Regions from separate parts of the Dysgonomonas sp. Shenzhen-Wh21 genome, predicted to be linked through region 3. Evidence: riboswitches for the same ligand, from Rfam matches in the RefSeq annotation. Region 3 holds a riboswitch; each other region holds the start of a gene.
The links. A riboswitch is a leader RNA that binds a small molecule or an ion and turns the genes downstream of it on or off. The one in region 3 is predicted to bind cobalamin.
Positions count from the first base shown of each region.

Region 1 (7,167 bases), on a different contig from region 3:
CCCATCTTTTTGTCTTAAAGTGCTTACTGAAATAGATATGATCCAATATTTCGTTGTTGCTTATAATAGCTCTATCTAAATTGTCTAATTCTTCAAGAGGCTTTCCCCAAGCATTATATGACGAGTTATTGGCATACGGTTGTTCAACATCATAATAGGTATCTCTTAAGACTTCCGAGTTATTAAGAAGCTGAGCCCAAGAACTATCCATTCCTCCATTTAGGTCTCCCATAAATATGACGGGATTATCCCCTACTATTTCTTTGATTTTAGTCAATATCAATTTACTACTTTCGTTGCGTGCATAATCTTTTTCATAATCATAATGAGCACTGAAAACGAAGAAGCTCTTGCCTGATTTGATATCCTGTAATTCAACCCATGTACAAATACGGTTGCAACAAGGAGCATCCCAACTTTTAGAAGGTACATTAGGTGTGGCAGACAACCAGAAGTCTCCATTACTCAGTACTCTGTATTTGTCTGTTTTGTAAAATATTGCGGAATGCTCCCCTTGTCCGTTACCGTCTCTTCCCTCCCCGTAATAATCATAACCGGGTAGAGCAATTTTCATATCCTTTAATTGATTCGGTAAAGCCTCCTGAGTTCCAAAGAAATCAAAGTCGTGATACTGTACTAACTTTGCAATATACGGAAAGCGATCTTTCCACATATTACCCACATCGGATGAATTGTCATTTCTAACATTATACGTTCCTACATTAAATTTTTGTGCATTTAGAGTAAAGGCAGTCATGAATAATACTGCACTAATAAAAATTTGTTTCATTATTTAATTAATTTGAGAATTAAAGGTAATAAGTAAATATAATTTCTTGATGATATATTCTCAGATTATAACTTTCTATAACGGTTTATGCAATAGAACTGATAAAAAAACTTATATATCGATACATATGATAAACTATGTTATTATGAGTTGTAACCAATCATCAGAGTTGGTGCACTTGATACAAACTACACTTTTATCACTTAAATAAATGTAACAAATTCTCCATCTCAGCCCAATATATATGAGTATATCCTGCAATTACATTTTTGTAGCGTAATAACTTTGTATCTACTGGAACCTCCTTTGCATTATACTGCTGCGTTATACTTTCCATGTTATTTTCAATATGTGAATAATGAAATTCGTGTCCTCTAATAGTTATACTATTATATTCAAATTGACGGTATCCTAATTTAAGCTTCATGTTTTCCATTGAAGCCTTTTGCTTGAAAATATCTACCATTGGATATTCTATCCCATCCTTATCTGCTATAGATGAAGACAGATACATCATTCCACCACATTCTGCAAGAATATTTCCTCCATTTTCCGCATAATCCTTAATAGCCCTATGTAGCAGTTTATTTTCGCTTAGCTGTTTTGCATATAATTCAGGATATCCTCCCGGGAAATAAACAAAATCTGACTTTGGCAAATATCTGTCTGTTAAAGGACTAAAGAAGGTCACCTCTCCTATTTTTCTTAAATATTCTATATTTTCATGATACATAAAATTGAAGGCTTCGTCGGCTGCAACTGCTATTTTCAGATTCAGAGAGGAATGTTCTTTAATTCGATGTAATTCTGGATTTCCTATTTTGACTTGCGTATATGATAGCAATTTATCAATATCAATATGTTTTTCTACAATTGATGCGGCAATATTAGCAAAGTCATCTAGAAGAAAATCTTGATCGATACTTAATCCCAAATGACGTGAAGGCACAGTCAGATTTTCATTTTTAGGCAGGTAGCCTAATGGGACTATACCGACATCGTGGCAAGCATCTGCGAGAAATTTATAATGACTTTCGGATCCAACATAGTTAAAAATTACTCCTAAGACATTTATCTTTTCATAAAATTCTTTGAATCCATACAATAACGGAGCTGCTGAATATGCCATAGATTTGGCATTTATAACCATAACAACAGGGATATTCAATAGTCCTGCAATTTCGGCACTGCTTCCTTTCATCTTGTCATATCCATCAAATAGCCCCATCACTCCTTCAGTAATACAAGCATCATTTCCTGATGCGTATTTTGAGTACAGATATCTGACGTGATTCTCTGTTGATAAGAATAAATCGAGATTAACCGACTTTTTACCTGAAGCCATATCATGATATTTGGTATCTATATAATCTGGTCCACACTTAAATGGTTGTACTTTAAGCCCTCTGTTCTTTAATGCTCTCAATAAGCCTAAAGTAACCGTTGTTTTTCCTGAACCCGAACTTGGCGCAGCTATAAGAAAGCTGGAAATCTCTTTCATGAGTAATCTGGTTTTATTTTCAGCAAAAGTATAAAAAGCCATCAATGAAATGAATTTTACCAAGAAAATATATTTTTTAAGAATTCTTTTTAATCCTATTTTTTTTCAATTACCTTTGAAGCCGCTTAGGTGATGTATTCAGACATTCGTCTGTTGCATAAAAGGGAATTCGGTCAGAATCCGAAACAGTGCCCGCTACTGTGAATTCCATAAAATTTTGAGTATCACCACTGCCACTGTCACAATGATGGGAAGGCCTCTCAAAATGGAACAAGTCAGGAAACCTGCCTAGCATAAATTAATAGATATTCCCGGGGTCAGGAATATAATTAACTAACATTATACTTCTTTTTTAATGAAACTAAGAATTATGCTAACAGCATTGCTATGCTGTATTGCAAGTATTTCGTTCGCTCAGTTGAGCTTGCGCGGAAGAGTTGTTGATGAAAATGAAAAGCCGATCGCTGGCGCCAGCGTATGGATTGAGTACACAACCATTGGAACATCCACAGATTTGAAGGGTGAGTTTAGTCTTGAAAAAATCCCGGAAGGTAATAATCTTCTAAGAATTAGTGCACTGGATTATAATGGAGCTCGTGAGACAATAAACAGATCTAATGACAACATCCTTATTCGTATGAAACATTCCCCTCTTAAACTGAATGAAGTAGTAGTAACAGGTACCGGCACAATCAACAAACTTAAAAACTCGCCCGTTGCAATAGATGTTATTTCTCAGAGGGAACTCCAAAACACGAATATTCCTACCTTCGAAAATGCCATGATTGCCTTAAATCCCTCTATGTCATTCACTCCTAATGCAATGGGTTCGTATATGCAGCTGAATGGATTAAGTAATAGATATATACTTGTGTTAGTCGATGGAAAAAAGCTTGGGGGCGATGTGGGTGGTAACGTCGATCTGAACCGCATTGATATGGGAAATATCAAGCGTATAGAAGTCTTGAAAGGAGCCGCCTCTTCTTTATATGGTTCGGATGCAATAGCTGGAGTTATTAATATTATAACCAATAAGCCAAAAGATTTGGTGAACTTCTCTACAGAGACACGCCTCTCTGAGTATGGACAATTTACTCAAAATGCTAACCTGTACTTGAATGTAGGAGGTTTCTCCTCCTCTACTTCTTTTCAGCGAAATCAGGCTGACGGTTGGCAACTTAATAAAAAGGAAATAATAAACGATGAAGAAGTAGATACGGATAAACAAGCCATGTTACGCTTCTATTCAGATGTTTTCAGCCAGCGTTTTGGTTATAAAGCGACAAAAGAATTGAGCATGTATGTAGAGGGAAGTCTTTTCGACAAAAAGTTTAAACGACCTGTAAGTGCTTATGGGTTCGATATGAAATATGTCGACTATTCGTTTGGTGCCGGTGCAAAATATTTATTGAAAAATAATGGTTTGATTTCATTAGACTGGAATACCGACCGTTTTGAATATTTTAAAGCTTACCTGAAAGAAACCAAAGACAAAAACGGTGTCACATTTATGCCGGGAGATGAAGAATTTGTGAGAAGGCAGAAGTACAATAATGTAAATTTGAAAGGTACATTCAACGCCGGAAAGTTCAATAAAGTAACTGTAGGGTCAGAGTACAAGGTAGACAACCTATATGCTCCGGCAGATAGCATCGGAGGTTCCAGAAATGTTTATACATTGGCTTTTTATGCTCAGGATGAAATAAATCTTTTCGGAAAGCTGAATATTGTTCCCGGAGTTAGATATATATACAATGAAACCTTCAAAAACAGGGTTACACCTAAAGTCAGCGCGATGTATACTCTTAATGATTTCAATTTCAGAGTATCATACGCTACAGGTTTTAAAACACCTGACTTAAAACAGTTATTCATGAAAACTGAAGTTACCAGCAAAGGTAAAACCACTTTAAGTGTAGGGAATAAAGATCTGAAGCCCGAAAGCTCAAACTATTATTCTGTCAATGCTGAATATATAAAGGATTTTCTTTCATTGGCTGTTACAGGTTATGTTAACAACCTTAAAAACAAAATCGACACATATGAAATAGAATTAACACCTGAAGAAATAGCTGAAGGATATAATAAGAAATCATCGTATCATAATATAGGTAGATCTCGTATTCAAGGTGTAGACTTTACTTTTAATTCATACCTTGGTTATAACCTTACCTTAGGAGGAGGATATAGTTATGTGAATGCTAAAGACCTAGATACAGGTAAGCGTCTTCAACGTATAAGTCGTCATACAGGAAATGTTAACCTGAATTGGTTTAAAGATTTCGGGTTATTCAAGTCAAATTTTAATTTAAACGGACGCCTGCAAAGCCGTAGATATTATGATGATGGTGATGATGCACGTGCTTATCAATTATGGAACTTTGCTACACGTCATACATTCAAGAGTATAAATGGTCTTGTATTTGAACCGGGTTTAGGTATTGAAAATATCTTTGACTTTGTAGATGATAAACCTTTCAACCGCAATTATGCGACTTTATCACCCGGACGTACATTTTATGCCAGCCTGAAAATTAAGTTTAGTAAGTAAGATTGTTTATGAAATCTTCAAACTTATTATACCTCTTTGTTTTCTGCTCAATTCTTTATTCCTGTTCTTCGATCGGGAATAAGGAGAATGAAAATATTGAAAAATATCAGCTAAGACATGCTCGTGGATTCAATGTAGAACAATATGAAGATTACAAATTGGTAACCGTACGTGACCCTTGGGATACAGTGCGTACTCTCTACCGATATATATTAATTGATCGTGATAAAGAAATTCCGACGAACCTGCCTAAAGGAACTATCGTAAAAGTACCATTGCCAACTGTGATCGCTTTTTCTACGATTCAATGTAGTATGTTGCAAGAAATAGATGAACATCATCGTATAACAGGGGTCTGTCAGGCCAAATATATAGACCTGCCTTATATCCAAGAACGATTGAAAGCCGGAAAGATTATAGATTTGGGCAGTATGCATAAACCGGATGTTGAACAATTAATCAATCTGATGCCATCTGCACTTATTGTATCAGCGATGGAAACCGGCATGGGCTATTTGGATAAGTTAAGAATTCCTATCATTGCTACTACTGACTATATGGAAGATACTGCTCTCGGTCGTGCCGAATGGATACGCTTCCATGCATTGTTTTACGGAAAAAAAGCGCTAGCCGACTCGCTTTTCCAAGAAACAGAACGCAGATACAATGAAATAAAAGATAGGGTAAAGAATGCATCTAATAAACCAACAGTATTCAACGACCTGAAATTTGGTAAAACATGGCGAATTGCTGGAGGAAAAAGCTATCTGGCAAATCTGATACGTGATGCGGGAGGCGAATACGTTTGGAATGATGATAATTCAACCGGATCGACACGCTTGTCTGCCGAAATGGTACTCGACAAAGCAGGATTGGCTGATATCTGGCTGTTGAAGTACAATCGAGAAGAAGATTTCACATATAATAGGTTGAAACAAGAAGATAAAATATATGCCCAGTTTGGTGCTTTTAATAAAAAACAGATATGGGGATGTAATACCGGCAGAGTCCATTATTTTGAGGATTTGCCGATTCATCCCGATTCTATATTGAAAGACATGGCAAAAATATTTCATCCGAATTTATTCACAGATAATAAATTAAGCTATTTCAAATCATTAGATGAAGAGATATTATGAAAAGGATTTTATTATATATTATGATACTATTTACCACTGTTGCAACATTTGCACATAGTGGAGGTAGTTACGAGTATTCTGATATTTTTAAAAGTATGCAGGCAAACGATAAAGCTGCTATTCTGATAGTTCATTTTGGTACTACTCATGACGACACTCGCGAACTGACAATAGAAGCTTTAAATAATCAGGTGAAACAAGTTTTCCCTTCCATTGAAGTAAGAGAAGCATATTCTTCACGTATTGTTATCAAAAGGCTTTCTGTACGTGGTATCTATAAAGTGAATCCATTAGAAGCTTTAAAACAACTTCATGCTGATGGATACACACATATATTAATACAGTCTTCCACTATTATCGATGGAGTGGAAATGGAATCTTTGTACAAAAATGTAGAAGATGTGAGCGGACTGTTTAAGGATGTACGTATAGGTACGCCATTGCTTTATTCTCCACAAGACTACGAAGAAGTTATAAAGGTTTTAACCGTAGAAAATAAAAAAAATGTTGCCTATATATGGGTCGGACATGGAACTTATGATGCTACTACAGCCCAATATGCGATGCTCGATTATATGCTTAAAGCGAAGGGGCATACAAACTGCTTTGTAGGAACTGTAGAAGGCTATCCCGAATTTGATGATGTTTTAGCACAATTAAAGGATTCGGGCTTGAAAGAGGTTGTTCTTATGCCATTTATGTTTGTAGCCGGAGAACATGCAAAGAATGATATTGCTGGAGATTGGGTCGAAAATCTTAAAAAAGAAGGTTTATCTGTAACTGAAAACCTTCAGGGGCTAGGAGAAAACCCTAAAATCAGGGAAATATATTTATCTCATCTACAATTTATAACTACTCATCGTAAAATCGATATAATGGAGAAAAAATCCATATATGAAAAAACGGGAGAAAAGATAACACCTGAATACTAAAGGTTTATCTATAGGACACTTAAAAAGCTAATATTTTTTACTAATGTTTATGAAACGTATACTTTATATAATAATTATCATAATATTTTCCGTAAATACTTTTGCTCAGAACAAAAGTATGACCGATACTGTATATTCTATCCAGGAAGTTGAGATACTCGGAACATCCAAAAAGAAAGTAGAGATAGGAAAACTGAATGTTCCTTTACAATATCTACCAATGTCAGTAAGTACAGTTTCTTACAAAGATCTCG
Region 1 is NZ_JAIXHZ010000090.1:109-7,275, reverse strand. It holds gene LDB17_RS06105 (endonuclease/exonuclease/phosphatase family protein) at 1-790, opposite strand, end outside; gene LDB17_RS06100 (cobyrinate a,c-diamide synthase) at 990-2,333, opposite strand; cobalamin riboswitch at 2,402-2,598, shown strand; gene LDB17_RS06095 (TonB-dependent receptor) at 2,647-4,842, shown strand; gene LDB17_RS06090 (ABC transporter substrate-binding protein) at 4,851-5,981, shown strand; gene LDB17_RS06085 (sirohydrochlorin cobaltochelatase) at 5,978-6,913, shown strand; partial or broken gene LDB17_RS06080 (TonB-dependent receptor plug domain-containing protein) at 6,963-7,167, shown strand, end outside.
Region 1: another riboswitch for cobalamin. It lies ahead of LDB17_RS06095 (TonB-dependent receptor); the one in region 3 lies ahead of pflB (formate C-acetyltransferase).

Region 2 (9,472 bases), on a different contig from region 3:
CCCGAACAGAATACACATCTTAGTTATATAATAAGAATCCTTTCATCTTTGTAATGAAAGGATTTTTTTATTGATAATCTTTCTTGAAAGCTTAAATATATATTCTTTAGTTTCTACAAAAAAATAGAGGCTGATTACATTGTTTAATCAGCCTCTATATCGAAAAGACAATTTATTTAGTTTTATTTCGCTTCAATTGCATTATCCTTATTCTTTTCTTCTTTCTTGAAGATAGCCCAAGCTATTGGGGTAGCAACGAATACAGAAGAATATGTACCGATAATAATACCGATGAAGATCGCAAATGTGAAGCTTCTGATAGTATCACCACCTAATAAGAAGATACAGAATACAACCAACATAGAACTCAATGATGTATTCATCGTACGTCCTAATGTTGAGTTCAATGCCTCATTAATAGTTTCGGTTATATTGCGTTTTGGATACATGTTTCTGATCTCGCGGATACGGTCGAAGATTACAACCTTGTCATTGATAGAGTAACCTACTACTGTCAACACCGCAGCAATAAACGACTGGTCTATTTCCATCGAGAATGGCATTATCTTATATAGTAAAGAGTATAAGAAAATAACCAATACAGCATCGTGTGCTACTGCGAAGAATGTACCTGCCGAGAACGCTATGTTGCGGAAACGTATAAGGATATAGACAGCCATACATATTACGGCAATCACAACTGCGATTGTAGCAGCGGTCTTCAAGTCGTCGGCAACACTTGGCCCTACACGTTGAGAACTTTGTATATAGTTGTCGATTGTTGTATTTGGTGCCAAATATTCTTTCAATGCACTAGTCATTTTAGCTCTGATCTCTGTTTCTACAGCATCTGTTGCTTCTTCTACTTTGTAGTTTGTAGTAACACGCACCTGACTTGTTGTAGAAGATTGCGTTGCTGATCCACTAGTCAATACAAGAACCGTAGAACCTTGGAATTCTGGAACTAGTAGTTTTTCTATATCATCAGCATTTACATTCTTATCGAAACGGATCAAATAGTTTCGTCCACCTGTAAAGTCAATACCTCCGTTCAATCCATTGATAAATAATGAAGCCAATCCTGACACCAAAATGATGGCAGAGAAGATAACAACCTTTTTGGTCATTCCCAAGAAATTGATATTTGTATTCAAAAACAGTTTCTTAGAAAGAGATGTAGAGAATGTAAGATTTCTGAATTTACCTTTTTCGAGCATATATTCATAGAATATACGTGTCAGGAATACAGAAGTAAGGAACGAAGCAATGATACCAATTATCAACGTTGTAGCAAATCCTTGTATCGGACCTGTTCCGAAGTATGCAAGAATGATGGCTGTAATTACCTGAGACACGTGACCGTCGAAGATAGCAGAAAATGCATGTTTGTAACCGTCTACTACGGCAACTTTCACGTTTTTACCCGCTCTTAATTCTTCCCTTGTACGCTCATAAATCAATACGTTAGCATCCACAGCAAGCGCAAGTGCCAATACAAGCCCTGTTATACCCGGTAGTGTCATTACCGCTCCAAAAGCAGCTAGAATACCTATGGTGAAGAACAAGTTGACAATTAGCGCCGAGTTTGCGATTAACCCCGGTATCAATCCGTAAATAACGCAGATATAGATCATCAATAATACCAAGGCTAATAAGAATGAGAATATACCGGCAGTAATAGCTTCCTGTCCGAGAGATGGCCCTACAATATCTTCTTGTACGATATGTACACCTGCTTTCATCTTACCAGACTTAAGAACGTTCTCTAAGTCTTTTGCATCATCTACAGTAAAACGACCTGTGATCTGAGAACGGCCACCTTCAATTTTATTTTGAACGTTTGGTGCAGAATATACAGATCCATCAAGAACGATAGCGATGCTTCTTCCTTGCTCAGCTCCTGTAATAGTAGCCCAACGTTGTGCTCCTGTAGTATTCATCTGCATATCTACTTCCCATGCAGAACCGTGTTGAGATTGGTCAGCTTTAGCCGAGATCACAACATCTCCGTCAAGAGCCGGACCTTTTTTAATACCATCACCACGAAGAGAATATAGTGCGAATTGTGTTTCTTTTGCATCTTCAGCTTTGAAGCCCCAAGCAAATGTTAAGTCGCCAGGGTACAAATCTTGATATCTGTGTAAAATTCTATTTACGGCAGCTGTATCTGTTTTATTTACAAAACCGACGATAGCTCCACCTGCAAAGGTTGTAAAGTAGGAGCGAAGAGGTTTTGTAAATCCTAGATTATCGGTGCTTTCTACTTTTACAGAGTCTGTGGTCGCAGCAGCTAGAGAATCTGTAGCTACAGGTGCAGTAGTACCATTTGCAGCTAACACTTCTTTCGAACGCTGATCCATCAACTCAATATAGTTTTGGATTTCCTGTAGGTTGTATGTTTTCCAGAACTCAAGATTTGCGCTACCTTGCAATAGTTTCTTCACACGTTCAGGTTCTTTAACTCCCGGCAATTCGATTAGTATACGTTCTGCACGGTCTAGTTTCTGAATGTTAGGAGCAACTACCCCAAATCGGTCGATACGCGTACGCAACACATTGAATGAGTTATCAGCAACGCTTTGCAATTCTGTTCTTAAAACAGCTACTACTTTATTATCATCATCGGTAGGAGATACCTGATCTCTCAGTTTTGTACTGAATATCGATGCTAATTTGTTATTGCCGTTACTAGCTTTGAATTTATCAACAAAAATAGAGATATAGTCTCGGTTACTTCCTTTTCTGTTTTCGTCCGAAGCCTGTCCTAAAGCTGTTTGAAACGCCTCATTGTCGGGATCTCCAAGTGAACGAAGTACTGCGGCAGCGTCTACTTCCACAATAACACTCATACCACCTTTAAGGTCTAGCCCGAGGCCAATTTCTTTCTCACGGCATTCTTTCAGAGTATAGCCGATGCTATCTCCAATGCCAAGGATACCTTTAGGCCAAACTTTCTCTGTAGACATTGAGTCTATGTAGAAAGTATATTGCTTATTATACAACTCATCATAGAGTAGTTGATCGCCTTTTGCATGCTCCGTAGCGTATGCAGCTGCGTATTCTTCCGCTTTCTTATCGTAACTTCTTGTTACAAACGTAAAAGACAAGTAAAACAAACAAACTAATGTTAGGAGTATTGCAAAAGTAATTACAAAGCCTTTGTTTTGCATTTTGGATTTTACTTTTTGTTATTTAATTATATTATTTCTATTTTCTTCAAAATTAATAAAATACACATATATCCCGGACACCTCTTTTCAATAAAATGAGGCCTAATGGAGATATATGCACACTTTTAGGCGTGCAAATATAATCTTTTATTCTTTACAAATCATAATAAATATAAAGAAATTAGAGATTAAGCAAATATGCAAATCGGTAGATAATAGTTTTATACTCTATGCCGATAAACATACTCTTGCATTGATGTATTACTAATTTTCTTCCTGTTTTCTTATTTCCGCTCGTTTGATCTTTCCACTAATCGTTTTAGGTAGTTCTTCAACAAACTCGATAATACGAGGATATTTGTACGGAGCTGTAACCTTTTTTACGTGGTCTTGTATCTCACGCTTCAGGTGGTCATTGGCTTTGTTCTTATAGTCCATAGCTAATACAATGGTCGCTTTTACTACCTGTCCGCGTATTTCGTCCGGTACTCCGGTGATAGCACACTCTACAACAGCAGGATGTGTCATCAAAGCACTTTCTACTTCAAAAGGTCCGATACGGTATCCCGAACTTTTAATAACATCGTCTATGCGTCCTACAAACCAATAATAGCCATCTTCGTCGCGCCAAGCCATGTCTCCCGTATGGTATACATTATCATGATACACCTGTTTTGTTAGTGCCTCGTCACGATAATAACCCATAAATAGACCTAGTGGTTTCCATTTGTCGGTCTTAATAACAACTTCACCTACTTCGCCATCTTCTACCGAGCGACCGTCTGCTGCTATTAAGTCCATATCATACGCCGGATTGGGTACACCCATTGCTCCGGGTTTTGGTTCCATCCATGGGAAAGTAACAATAGTCGGCGTGGTTTCAGTTTGCCCGAAAGCCTCCATCATCTTTATTCCTGTACCTTTATAGAATGCCTCGAAAACAGATGGATTGAGAGCTTCACCTGCTGTAGTGGCGTACTCCAACGAAGATAAGTCGTAGTGAGACAGGTCTTCGCGAATCATAAAGCGGAATACTGTCGGAGGTGCGCAAAAAGAAGTGATTTTATGTTTCTCTATAAGGTGTAATACCAATTGAGGTGTAAATTTTTCATGATCAAATACCATTACAGCCGCACCGGCTATCCACTGTCCGTATAGTTTTCCCCAGACGGCTTTTGCCCATCCCGTATCGGCAACTGTAAGATGCAGGCTGTTTTCGTGCAGGTTGTGCCAATATTTAGCTGTTACAATATGCCCTAAAGGGTAAGCAAAATTGTGAATTACCATTTTCGGTTCTCCTGTTGTACCTGAAGTAAAATACAGCAGAGAAATATCATCATTGGTATTTACATGATCGGGACGTACAAAAGGCTTCGCTTCTTTTATTCCTTTATGGAAATCGTTCCATCCCGAAGGTATATTTTCCCCGCATGCAATAAGGCACTTCACTGTTGGCGACTCCGCCATTGCTTCATTTATGTGACTTATGACAGTTTCGTCATTTACACTCAGGATTGCTTTTATACTTGCCGCATTATTGCGATAAACGATGTCTTTTTTTGTTAATAGATGAGTCGCCGGAATCGCAACAGCGCCTATCTTGTGCAGAGCTATAACAGCAAACCAAAATTCGTAGCGTCGTTTCATGATAAGCATTACCATATCTCCATGTCCTATGCCTAACGACTGAAAATAAGCAGCTGTACGGTCGCTCTGTTCTTTGATGTCTGCAAATGTGAAATCGATGTGTTCTCCCTGGTCATTTCCCCAACAAATAGCTCTTTTGGTAGGGTTTATTCGTGCCCATTCATCAACTACATCATATCCAAAATTAAAATTATCAGGAATCTCAACGTGATAATGCTTTGCAAAATCTTCAGTTGAAGTAAAATGAATTTGTTTTACAAATTTTTCCAACATTATATAATGGTGATTAATCTTTTAGTAAATGAAAATACCAGCTTACAGCACAACAGCAATAAACTTCACTCGCTTTCCGTCCAAAGCTTTCATTCCATGGGGTAGGCTTGAATCGAAGTAGATACTATCACCTTCTTCCAATATCAAATCTTTCCCATTTATTTGTAAAAGCATCCGTCCTTCAAGGATAAGGTTAAACTCTTGCCCGGTATGTGTGCTATGATGTATCCTTACACTATCTTGCTTGGGTTCTACTGTGACTTCAAACACATCAGCCTTTCGATTGTTAAATCCACCGGCTAGCGTCTGATAGCTGTAATCTGAAACACGCTTCACAGCTAAACCTTTTCCCTTGCGCGTCAAAAAATAGCTGCTCATGCGAGGTTCGTCGGCAAACATCAGTACAGAAACATCTATATTATGTTTCGAAGCAATGTTTTTCAGTGTACTGATAGTCAAATCTTTTCTCCCTTCTTCATATTCGAGGTATACCACAGGATCGATACCACATGATGAAGCGAACTCTTCGGTCGTCATATCCAAAGCCTCACGGAGGCCTTTCAGACGCTGACCTATCTGCTTAATATCTTCATTCATACCTAAAATGTATTAAATTGATTCCTCTTTTTCGGGCTTATCCTTTCTTTCTTTTTGTGTTTCGGATATTAGTATTTGCATTGCTTTAGGGATGCCGGCTTTAAATTCAAGCAATTCCCCTGTTCTTGGATGTTTCAAAATTAGTCCCCCGGCATGAAGGGCAATTCTTTTGATCGGATTATTTGAAGCACCATATTTCTTATCGCCAACAATCGGATGTCCGATCTGTTGCATGTGTACTCTTACTTGATTTTTGCGTCGTGTTTCAAGGTCAAAATCCAATAATGAATAGCCACCTTTCGATTTTTGTGTCTTGTAATGAGTAACAGATTTCAGTCCTCCGTTATCGATAAGAGATGACATCATTACAAAGTTCTTGTTCTCGGTAAGCCACGATGTTACAGTTCCATTTTTAGGGTTCGGACGTCCTTCTACAATTGCCATGTATGAATACTTAGGTACAAGGTTGTCCCAGTTTTTCTGGAAAATATCCTGGAGCTCCATGTCTTTCGCAAAGATCATAAGTCCCGAAACTTCTCTGTCGAGGCGATGCAGAACATAAACACGTGCTTTTTTATCTTTTTTCTTTACGTATTCATTCAGAGAGTTATATACAGTGCGTGACTTTTCCTTATCTGTAGCTACAGATAGAAATCCTGCTTCTTTTTCGATGACGAGTAAGTCGTCGTCTTCAAATACAATCTTTAATCCCTTCAATCTCTTTTCTTTTCGAGACTGATCGTATTTCATAACAGAGACCTTATCTTTTGCCTTCAGTTCGAAATCGAATTGGGTGATAAGCTTTCCGTTTACTTTGATTTGTTTATGTGCAAGAAGCGATTTCACTGCGTTGCGGCTTTTACGTACTTCTTTTTGGACAAGGAAATCTAGCAATTGAGCCGGTTGATCAACTTTTATTTCCTGCAATACTTTATCTCTGGTTGTATTCCTCATTTCATTTATATATGAATATGAAACAAAGGTAAGCGTTTTTCTTTTAAGATAAACACAACATTAGATGTCGATTTACAAATATTAATTTAAATCATGGCTGCTTAAGGTTGGAGAATTTTAATGCATAGAGGCATAAAACACAGGATAATATCTTTCGCATGAAGCATGCTAGTGGAATTAACATTTATATTTTGTCTTTCAATATAATTTATCCTTACCTTTGCAGCACTTTGTTTCGTTTGTTAACGAATTAAAAGGGAATCAGGTGAAAATCCTGAACAGACCCGCTGCTGTAAGCTCTGTAAAGCTTGTGCAACATAGCCACTGTTATTCAAAATGGGAAGGCTGTACAAGTTGGAGTAAGTCAGAAGACCTGCAAAGTAATAGTTCGGACAGCTTTCGAGGAATAGAGCTTAAGAAACAGTGTCAAGATTATATAGTCTTTTCTTTGTTCTTATCGAAAGCATTTTATTGAATAATTTGTGAAGATGAGGACTTTTTTATTCTCCCTTATATTTTTATTTGTAGTAGGCTGTATGCATGTACAGGCTCAGATTAATGATAGTCTCAATGCAAAGAAACTGTCAGAGATAGAAATTTCTGCACAGATCAAACCTTCTGTCTCACGATCTACAACTCCACTTCAAGTGATTGATAATACAGAGATTGAACGAATAGGAATACTGTCCGTGTCTGATGCTGTACGTCGTTTTTCGGGAGTTACAGTAAAAGATTATGGAGGTATTGGAGGTATGAAGACTGTCTCAATAAGGGGGATGGGGGCACAACATACTGCAGTTAGTTATGATGGTGTTACGATGAGTAATGTTCAATCCGGACAGATTGATATCAGCCGTTTTTCGTTGGAAAATGTTTCCATGATAAGTCTCTCCATTGGTCAATCTGACGATATATTCCAATCTGCACGATCATATGCATCAGCCGGCTTATTAGAGGTAATAACATCAAACCCTGCCTTTAAGAATAAATCATATAATGGAAATATACAAGTTAAAGCTGGTTCTTATGGGCTTTTCAATCCTACTGTCTATTATGCACACCGACTGAATAAGAAATTCTCTCTTTCGTTAAATACAGGATGGGAAAGAGCAGACGGAAGATATAAATTTACATTTAAGAATGCCGACCAGACAGAAGAACGTAAGCGTAGAAATTCGGATGTCAATATCTGGCGTACAGAATTAAACCTTTATGGGAGTATGGGTAAAGCTGGCGAGCTGAAATTTAAGGTAAATTATTATGATTCGGAGAGAGGTTTGCCGGGTTCTGTAATTTTCTACAGAGACGACAATGAAGAAAGAGTCTGGAACAAGGATTTGTTCTCCCAGCTATATTACAAAAATAAAGTTAATGATAAAATAAGTATAAAAGGACAATTAAAATTTAGCCGCAACCATTATAAATATCTGTCAATAACCAATAATACAGCAGAAAACAAACAAGAAGACCGCATCACTCAGTATGAATACTATGCATCAGCAGGTATGATATGCAAACCTCTTAAATATCTATCTATAAGTTTATTTGAAGATATATTTCAGAATAGATTGAACAGTAATTTTGAAGATGTAGACAAGCCGAAGAGAATTTCATCACTCACAGCTTTGGCTGCTCAATTTACTAATAAATATCTAACCGTAACCGGAAGCCTTTTGGCTACTTATGTTGATGAAAGTCTTCAAACGGGAGAGTCACCTGAAGATAAGAAAAAGATAACGCCATCTATAAGTGTATCATACTTACCTTTCGAAGAAGCCAATTTAAGACTTCGTGCATCTTATAAAAAGATATTCAGAGTGCCAACTTTTGATGATATGTATTACATACGCATGGGCAATATAAATCTAAAACCGGAATATGCTACACAATACAATATAGGATTGACTTGGACAAAAAAAATATCTGAGACCATTGACTTTATGAGTGTATCTTTAGATGGTTACAGAAATAAAGTAGATGATAAAATTGTGCCTTTTCCTACAATGAATATTTTTAAGATGCGCAATTATGGAAAGGTAGATATGACTGGGGTGGATCTGAATACGCGTCTCCATGCATTGTTAACATCTCAAATATCATTAAATATCACAGGTAATTATAGTTATCAGAGAGTTATAGATGTAACAGATAAAAATAGTAAAAACTATAAAGATCAAATCCCTTACACACCGCGTCATTATGGTTCGGCATCGGTAAGTTTAGAAAACCCTTGGTTAAATTTTGCCTATACTGTTATTATATCAGGCAAACGTTACGCTCTTGATCAGAATATACCAAAAAATGAGATAGAATCATATACAGATCATAGTATTTCACTAAATAAGTCTTTTATATTAAATAATAATAGCTTACGCCTCCAACTCAATTTAATTAATCTGACAAACAAGAATTATCAAATTGTACAATATTATCCTATGCCGGGACGATCTTTTACAATATCAGCTAATTATAATTTTTAAATATTTATTCATATGAAAATAAATAAAATTTTTTACGCATTTCTCTTTGTAGCATTAGTTTTAGGATTCGCATCATGTAGTGATGACGAAGGCTATCCTGTTGTTGAACCACCTATTGTTGAGCCACCTGTTGTTGAACCACCTTTGGTAGGAACAGGATCATATATATTAAATAGTGGAAAAAGCGGAAGTAATAACGCAAATATTGCTTATTACGACTATGAAACAGGAAAGGTTACTTACAATGTCTTCGAATCAATAAATAGTAAAGGACTGGGAGATACTGGACAAGATATAATAACTTACGGAGATAGAACTTATATAGCAGTATCAGGATCTGCTGTTATTTAT
Region 2 is NZ_JAIXHZ010000132.1:101-9,572, reverse strand. It holds gene secDF (protein translocase subunit SecDF) at 183-3,170, opposite strand; gene LDB17_RS09230 (AMP-binding protein) at 3,435-5,090, opposite strand; gene LDB17_RS09225 (helix-turn-helix domain-containing protein) at 5,133-5,687, opposite strand; gene LDB17_RS09220 (RluA family pseudouridine synthase) at 5,700-6,641, opposite strand; cobalamin riboswitch at 6,855-7,037, shown strand; gene LDB17_RS09215 (TonB-dependent siderophore receptor) at 7,130-9,121, shown strand; partial or broken gene LDB17_RS09210 (DUF5074 domain-containing protein) at 9,134-9,472, shown strand, end outside.
Region 2: another riboswitch for cobalamin. It lies ahead of LDB17_RS09215 (TonB-dependent siderophore receptor); the one in region 3 lies ahead of pflB (formate C-acetyltransferase).

Region 3 (9,472 bases):
ACTGCTCCCATTTATGTAATCCCATTTGATGAAAAGGCAAAATATCTACTCGTTGTACATTTTTATATCCAGAAACCTGTTTTGCCCAGTCATTCAGGTCTTTTTCATCGTCGGTGAAGCCCGGAACGAACACATATCTTAGCCAAACAGGTTTCTCAATTTCAGTGAGATACTGCATGAAGCGAAGTGTTGGCTCTAGTGGTTTTGCTGTGAGGTTTTTATATTTATCAGGATTGATATGTTTAATATCTAGCAGTACAAGATCTGTGTACTCTAAAACTTCCTTTACCTTATCATTTAATATATATCCTGATGTGTCTATAGCTGTATGTAAACCTTCATTCTTGCACATCTTAAATAGTTCGATAATAAACTGAGGTTGTAGCAGGGGTTCTCCTCCCGAAATGGTTATACCCCCATTGCGTATGAAGTTTTTTACCTTCTTTACTTCTTCGAAAGCCTCTTCCGGAATCAGTTCGTACTCCTTATCGTTCATATTCCATGTGTCTGGGTTATGGCAATAGAGGCAACGAAGAGGGCAGCCCTGCATAAAAAATACAAACCTTATACCCGGGCCGTCTTTAGTTCCAAAAGACTCGAAAGAATGAATTAAACCTTTCATAATTGATTTTCTTCCTAATAAGAGAAGATATTGCCCCAAAATTTAAAACACTTTTGGGGCAACCATATATGTATTAATGGGGTATCAGAATGATGTAGTAATCGTTCTGTTTATCACATCTAATTGCTGCTCTTTTGTAAGTTTTACGAAATTAACAGCATAACCTGATACACGTATTGTCAACTGAGGATATTTTTCAGGATGTTCCATCGCATCGATAAGCAGATTCCTGTCAAATACATTAACGTTGAGATGGTGACCTGTTTGTAAGAAGTAACCATCAAGAAGTCCGCTGAGGTTTTGAGCTTCTTCTTTTCTGTTTTTACCCAATGTGTTTGGCGTAATAGCGAAAGTATATGATATGCCGTCATTTGCATGAGCAAACGGAAGCTTCGCTACAGATGAAAGTGATGCTACAGCTCCTCTGGTATCACGCCCATGCATAGGGTTGGCTCCCGGAGCAAAAGGTGTTCCTCCACGTCGTCCGTCAGGGGTGTTTCCTGTTTTCTTTCCGTAAACAACGTTTGAAGTGATGGTTAACACTGATTGTGTAGGTATAGCATCTTTATACATCTTACGTTTACGGATTTTGCTCATGAACTTTTCTACTATTTCCACAGCAAACCTGTCGGTCTTGTCGTCGTTGTTTCCAAACGGAACGTAATCTTTTTCTATAATATAGTCGACTGCGTCACCTTCTTCATTTCTTACGATGCGTACTTTTCCATACTTGATAGCAGCAAAAGAGTCAGCGATAATGGATAACCCCGAAACCCCGAATGCTTGTGTCCGAACGATATCAACATCATGCAAAGCCATTTCTAAAGCTTCGTATGAATATTTATCGTGCATATAATGGATGATATTTAATGCTTTTACGTAAGTTTCGGCAACCCAATCCAAGGTGCGGTCAAATTTTTCCCAAACTTCTTCAAAGTCAAGATACTCTCCTGATACCTTTTCTACCCAGTGTTTTGGTAATACTTGCGCTTTAGTTATTTCGTCTTTACCTCCATTTATCGTATATAGCAATGCTTTAGGCAAGTTCGCTCTTGCACCGAAGAATTGCATCTGATGTCCTATTCGCATCGGTGATACACAACATGCTATGCCGTAATCATCGCCTAGTTGAGGGCGCATCAGGTCGTCATTCTCGTACTGAAGTGATGAAGTATCGATAGAAACCTTGGCGCAATAATGCTTCCAGCTTTCGGGTAAACGGTCGCTCCATAATATTGTTAGATTAGGTTCGGGTGCAGGCCCTAGGTTGTATAGTGTATGAAGCATACGGTAGCTATTTTTCGTAACCATCGACTTTCCGTTGTTTGTCATACCTCCGATCGATTCGGTTACCCATACCGGATCTCCCGAAAATAGTTCATTGTATTCATTAGTGCGAAGGAAACGGACAATACGTAGCTTCATCACAAAATGATCGATAAGCTCTTGTGCGTCTATTTCGGTTATTAAGCCTGCCTGCAAATCTCTTTCAATATAGATATCGAGGAAAGTGGTTACACGTCCGAGGCTCATTGCTGCACCGTTTTGGTCTTTGATAGCTCCCAGGTATCCAAAGTATGTCCATTGGATAGCTTCTTGGGCTGTATTCGCCGGTTGAGAAATGTCAAACCCGTACGAAGCAGCCATACGTTTCAAGGCTAGTAATGCTTCTATTTGCGAACTTAGCTCTTCCCGAAGACGAATCAGATCGTCTGTCATTACAATTGGGTCACATTCTTGGAAACGTTTTTCTCGTTCCGATATTAATCGATCTACACCGTAAAGAGCTACTCTGCGATAATCGCCGATAATACGTCCACGTCCGTAAGCATCGGGTAGGCCGGTTAACAATCCGTTACTTCTGGCTCTGCGGATGCTGTCGGTATAAGCTGCGAATACTCCTTCGTTGTGTGTGCGTCTGTATTTTGAGAATATTTCTTCTGTTCCTTTGTCGAGTTTATAACCATATTCGGCCAAACTCTGTTTCACCATACGGAGACCTCCGTTAGGGAATATTGCTCTTTTTAGCGGTTTGTCTGTTTGAACTCCTACAATTTTTTCCAGCTCTTGGTCTATATATCCGGGTCCATAAGCATCAATTTGAGAAGGTATTCGAGTCTCGGCATCATATATGCCTTTCTCTTTTTCTTCAATAAACATTGTGCTTAACTTTTCCCAAAGCTTGATTGTTGCCTCAGTAGGGTTTTGTAGAAAAGATTCGTCCCCTGTGTATTCTTTATAGTTTTGGAGTATAAAATCATTTACATTGATTTCCTCTTGCCACCGTGTGCCTTTAAAGTTTTTATATGCTTCCATTTAGTTATAAAATAAATTTCTAAGTACTCAATTTTCAGAGCTTACGTGGAATAGAATAAGAAATAAATACAGACGTATTTAAATAAATGTAACAGAATAAAAATAAAATAGAGGAGGCTTTTCCCTTTATGAAAAAGGTCCCATCCTAAATCTTCAGCTTTATTCCTCGAAAGCTTCAAACTATATGGTCTTGGCAGGTCTTCTGACTTACTTTATCTTTGAGCATCCTTCCCATTCAGTGTAAGAACAGTGGATAGAGTATTGTTCAAAGTCTTTGGAGGAGCTTACAGCAGCGGGTCTGTCCAGGATTTTCACCTGATTCCCTATTCTCCTCAATATCTGAGGCACCTTAGCGGTTGAAGAATAATGATAAAGAACTTTCGGGAGGCAAAGGTATAGGAAAAAATAATAAATAGCACATCTTTTTTATTTTTTCCTATACAAAAAGATATAAAAGAAAACAAAAAGAGAAGAGTCTCAATCAATAAGCATTTTCACATTAAATGTTTATTTTTATGCTTAAAAACATATAACTTTGTCACAGGTTTTGGTGTCATTTACTATATCCATAGAAAATGATGAAAAGGGAATCAGGTGAAAGTCCTGAGCTGTCGCGCAACTGTAATCACCGCGAAAGTTTCTATTTAAAATCCACTGTTTCGTGCAGAGATGGGAAGGAAAATAGAAATGGTGAAAGCCAGGATACCTGCCTTAAATCGGATTGACAATGCTTCGCGATAAAAGTGTTATGTCTAATAATTTCATTCATCCCTCTTGTCGGAGGAGATGTTATTATCCAGGTGTGTTCTTATTGCAGCATTGAGAAGTTCAAAAGAGCTTTTTACATTTATGTTTAATCGTAAAAAGTTTAGAAAGAAATGCGCGCAAACGTTCTTGATTATTCGCATGTTGATGATCGATGTGCAGATGTAGAAGACACAGACACACGTTCAGACAAAGAGTTGTCGTTGAAGGAATTTGTAGACATCATATTGGAGGTCAGTACCCTCTTGCTTGAATCGGGAGCCCACTGTGAAAGAATTAATAGGAATGTACAACGTATAGCACAGAAGACAAACTATAAAGTAGAAATGCTGATATCATTTACTGCTGTATCGGTATCAGTAACCAATATGGATAATGAGGAAAACATAGTAACAGCCAATAAAAAGATAATACATCATGGGGTACACTTTGGAATACTCACCAATACCAGTTTGCTGACATGGGAACTTGCCGAAGATCGGATTTCTTTGCAGGAGTTGCACCAGCGTATAAAAAGATTGAAAGATACCTCTCGTTATTCTGTTTGGCTTGTTCGTCTGTTTATTGGAATAGCTTGCGGATCGTTATGTCTGCTTGCCGGGGGGAATTTAATAGATGGGGCTTTTGCTTTTGTAGCCTCATTCGTGGGGCTTGCGGTGCGTCAGGAGATGATTAAAAGAAAGTTTAACCTGATGGTTATTGTAATCTGTTCAGCGTTTGTGACAACAACCATATCAGGATTGAATATCTTGTCGGGATTTGGTTATTTGCCTCAAACATCTATTGCTACTTCTGTATTATTCCTTATTCCGGGAGTTCCTCTGATAAATAGTATAATCGATTTGCTTGAAGGGTATATCCCTACAGGTATTGCCCGTGGAGCATTCGGTGGATTTATTCTCTTATGTATCGCTGTAGGTATGTTTATTAGTATGACAATAATAGGAATAAATAACTTTTGATTATGCTAATAGATATATTGAAAGACGCTCTTCTTAGTTTTTTTGTTGCTATAGGTTTTGCACTATTGTTCGAAACGCCAAAGAAGGGATTGTTGGTTGCCGGTTTGCTGGGAGGGCTGGGGCATGCTATTCGCTTTACGTTGTTGTATTTTGGTTTTGGCTTGATCTCCGCTACGTTGAGTGGGACTGTTGTGATAGGGCTTTTGGGTATCTATTGTGCTCATAAAATACATACTCCTCCGGTTGTATTTACATTGCCGGCTTGTATAACGATGATACCGGGTTTGTATGCCTACAAGACGATGCTGGGATGTATAAGAATATACGAAGAGGGAACGACGGGTGCAAAAACAGCATTCTTATTACACGACACGGTTTACAATTTTATATTGACATCTTCTTTACTCTTTTGTCTGGCAATCGGTATATGTATTGCCGCATTATTGTTTCGGAAAAAGAGTGTAAAGAAAATAAAGAAGATAAAAGATTTAGGGATAAAAATATTTTGATACTAATATATTAACTAATTAATAACAAAGATGCTGCAAGAATTTACATTAAACAGGGGTCGTGCTATCATCAATTTCTCTTTGAAGTATTGTGATAACAGGCAGAAAATTTTAAGTAGTTACGCGTTTCATCGGGTGGTTGAATCCTTTATTTTCAGAATAAAGAAAGATAACCAGATTATTTACGATTATTTTATTAAAGATTTCAAAACTGATGAAGAGCTCACCTTGTCTTTGATAGAGGTTATGAAGCTTTTGACTGTATGTGAAATAGATGAGCTTTTGGTAGTAAATAATAAATTTGCTCCATTCTTTAAGGATAAAGGCTTGTTTATAGAACTTATAGAAATGCTCTATAACTATTGGAGAAGGCTGGAAAGGGTTACTGTTGTTCATAACAATCGCATGGGTGATGGTCTTCAAAATGTGCGCTTTGTGCAAGCAAACCAACTTCTTAATGAGTTGATTCTATCTATCTACAGACGTACAGAAGAAACTGTAATGGGATACAGTCATAGCGTATACCGTCAGACTATCGCAGGGGCGAATGCGGGCTTGATGCTTAACGATATGCAATGGAATTGCCCGATAGAGTATAAGGGGCTTGCATCTATACCATTTATAGGAACAGTAGTTATTAATCCTCCTTATATTTCATATACAAAGAAGAATACAAGAGATGGTATTTTTCAGGAACATCAAACAAATCCTTTGGCTAATTTGATTCTGAATGAGGATGAGTGGTTTCTGTATCCTGCAAAAGTTGGTAACTTATTAGCTTTTGTCTATTTCCATAAAGATTTTATGTGTCATGGTTTAGGTCTTGCTAACTTGTTTGAGTTGGCTAAAGGCAATGATTATGTAGGAAAGAAACCTGATTTGATTTACGTATTTGGATACCCTGACGGCTATGAAGAAAAACGTACTTTCTATCATAAGGATAAGAAGAATGATATATTGATTGGTTATGCTAATTATTGCGATGATATCGACTATTTTGGCTATATGAAGAAGATGCTTCTTACGCTGCATAATATCAAGCAAATGGAAAGAGGCAATCTGCCTATTCATGGGGCTATGGTAAATATTGCTCTGAAGAATGGTAAAGAAGCAAATATTATCATAATGGGTGATAGTGGAGCCGGTAAATCTGAAAGTCTTGAAGCTTTCCGCACGCTCAACGAAAAATATATACGTCACATGCGTGTAATATTCGATGATATGGGATATTTGCAATTTGAAGCAGACGGACAGATAAAAGGATATGGTACTGAAATAGGAGCCTTTGTCCGTACCGATGACTTAGATCCTGCTTATGCTTTTGCGCAGCTGGATAGAGGTATCTACACTAACCCCGATAGAATAAATGCACGAGTAACGATTCCGATATCTACTTATGAGGTTATATCGAGAGGGTATACGATTGACTATATGCTATATGCTAATAACTATGCCGAATCGGAAACAAAGATCAGTTTCTTTGAGGATGTCGATAAAGCAATAGAGGTTTTTGAAGACGGAGCAAGAAAGGCAAAAGGAACAACAACCGAGAAAGGGCTTGTTAAGTCTTATTTTGCAAATCCTTTTGGTCCTGTGCAAGAAAGAGATAAAGCCGAAAAGCTTGTACGTAAATTCTTCTTGGCTTTAGACGAAAGTGATGCAAAAATAGGAGAGATGCATACTTCTTTGGCGATTGATGGTAAAAGCAAAGAAGGCCCACGTGAAGCGGCAGAAGAGCTTTTCAGTATTATCAATGAGTAATTTGCAATAGTTGATATTTAAAATAAAACAGGATCGATTTCTCAGAGAATTATCGATCCTGTTTTTTATGCTGTAAATTTCTGATATTATTCTCCGCCTACAGTTAGCTTGCGTACTAAAACCGAAGGTAGCCCCTGTCCTACAGGCACACTCTGTCCGTCCTTTCCACAAGTCCATGTGCCTTCATCTATTTTCAGATTATTGCCCACCATTGTAATGTCGGTGAGTACCTTGGCTCCATTGCCGATGATGTTTATATCTTTTATAGGTTGAGTAAGTTTTCCGTTCTCAATCAGATAGCCTGTTTTCACGAAAAAGGTGAAATCTCCTGCTCCGATTTGTACCTGTCCATTGGTGAAATTATCTACATATACGCCTTGTTTTACCGACGCTATAATGTCAGCTTCGGGAATACTTCCGTTTTCCATATATGTTACCCGCATACGAGGTAGGGGAGCATAGCGGAACGATTGTCTCCGTCCATTCCCTGTTGGTAATACATTGTAATGCTTGGCACTTATTCGGTCGTGGAGATAGCTTTCCAAAACTCCATTTTTCACAATATACGTTTTTTGGGTTTCCACTCCTTCATCATCAAAATTGATTGTGCCTCGGGCATTGTCTATGGTGCCGTCATCCACAACATTTATGTCGGATGAACAGATTTTTTTCCCAAGTTGATCGGAAAATATAGAGATATTCTTTCTGTTAAAATCCGCTTCGAATGTATGGCCTATCGCTTCATGTAATAAGATTCCCGAACTTCCTGCACCCATCACTACAGGCATCTCACCGCCTTTGGGTTTTATGGCTTCAAACATCAGAGAGGTTTGTGCAACGGCTTCTTTTGCTAAAGTCTCTATCAGATCATTGTTTAAATACTCAAAACCTTTTCGGTAGGCACGTGAAGCATATCCGTTTTCTATCTTGCCGCCCTGTTCCATTGTACAAGATCCAGACATAAGGCTCATTGGGCGATAATCCCATGTAAGAATCCCTTCTGAGTTAAAGAATAGAATGTAAGACGTAGAATCGTTCAGGCTTACAGAGGCTTTGATGACTCGAGTGTCTAAGTCGAAAATTCGATCATTCAATTTTTGAACAAATGACTTTTTATCGGCTACAGAGACATTGAGCCAATGCCTTTCTATTTTATAGTGATTTCTGAAATGCTTTTCTTTTATCTCTATCGGAGTTGTTCCTTTTGACGGAATAGAGGCTATTCCTGCTGCTGTTTTTGCAGCTTTCAGAAGCTCTGCTATTTGGGTATTCTCTACATAAGCATACCCTGTCTGATCTCCTGAAACAACCCGGATGCCTACGCCGAAATCTATATTCGAGGCAGCACGATTCACTTCCCCATCACGGAGTGATATGCTATTGCTGAAAGTGTGCTCAAAAAATATGTCGGCATAGTCACCTCCTTTACCAAGAGCCTCGTTTATTACCTTAAGCAGGTCATTCTCCGTTATGGAGAAATGCTGTAGGATATTTTCTTTGTTCAAATGATCTATCATATTATAATCTCTCTGCGGATTCTATTTTCTTAAATTTATTTATCTGCCATATAAACAAGGTTGCAGTTACTAAAGTTGCCGAAAAGTCAGCCGTTGGCAATGAATACCATACTCCGTTTACTCCGAAAAATTGCGGTAATATAAACAGGGCTGGCAATAATAATAGGAATTGACGGGTAAGACTCAATAGAATTGATTTTCCTGCCATACCTATACATTGGAAAAAGTTTGTAACCACAATCTGGAATCCGACTAGTGGTAACATAATTGTTACAATCCGTAAGGCTTTTGCTGTTTCGGCAGCGAGAGGAGGTGACGGATTGAACGGTTTAACTATCATGTCCGGCAACAGCATCCCTATGGCTAAACCTATACAGCCGATAGCCACACCGACTTTTATTGTATAAAACAAGGTTTCTTTAACTCTCTGTATTCTTTTGGCTCCATAATTATATCCTACAATAGGCTGCATTCCCTGAGTAAGCCCGACCATAATCATTACGATGATCATTATCAAAGTATTTGCTATGGCATAAGCTTCGATAGCAATGTTTCCTCCGTAGGTTTTCAGATTGTTATTGATAAAGAATACGACGATAGACGCTGCAACTTGTATGAAAAACGGAGACATACCTATGCTTGCCACCGCCCATACTATTTTTTTGTTTAAGCCAATATGCTTTCTACGCAAACGCAACATGCTATTTTTGTTCATGAAGTGGTACATGACAAAACATAGCCCGATAAACATCGAAATGATGGTAGCTATCGCAGCACCTTTTATTCCCCATTCGAACCAGAAAATGAAAATTGGAGCTATTATAATGTTGGCTATAACGCCGATCAGCATCGTATACATTGCTTTCTGGGGATAGCCCGAAGCACGCATCATGCTGTTGAAATTGAAGCACATGGTCAGAAATATATTACCGGGCAGGTAATAAAGTAAGAATTCTTTCGCATACGGAAATGTTTCTTTTGTGGCTCCAATTCTTAATAATATAGGATCGAGAAAAATAA
Region 3 is NZ_JAIXHZ010000126.1:1,661-11,132, reverse strand. It holds gene pflA (pyruvate formate-lyase-activating protein) at 1-622, opposite strand, end outside; gene pflB (formate C-acetyltransferase) at 707-2,938, opposite strand; cobalamin riboswitch at 3,113-3,305, opposite strand; cobalamin riboswitch at 3,470-3,667, shown strand; gene LDB17_RS08225 (threonine/serine exporter ThrE family protein) at 3,817-4,665, shown strand; gene LDB17_RS08220 (threonine/serine exporter family protein) at 4,668-5,174, shown strand; gene LDB17_RS08215 (phosphoenolpyruvate carboxykinase) at 5,205-6,935, shown strand; gene LDB17_RS08210 (TldD/PmbA family protein) at 7,022-8,452, opposite strand; gene LDB17_RS08205 (MATE family efflux transporter) at 8,454-9,472, opposite strand, start outside.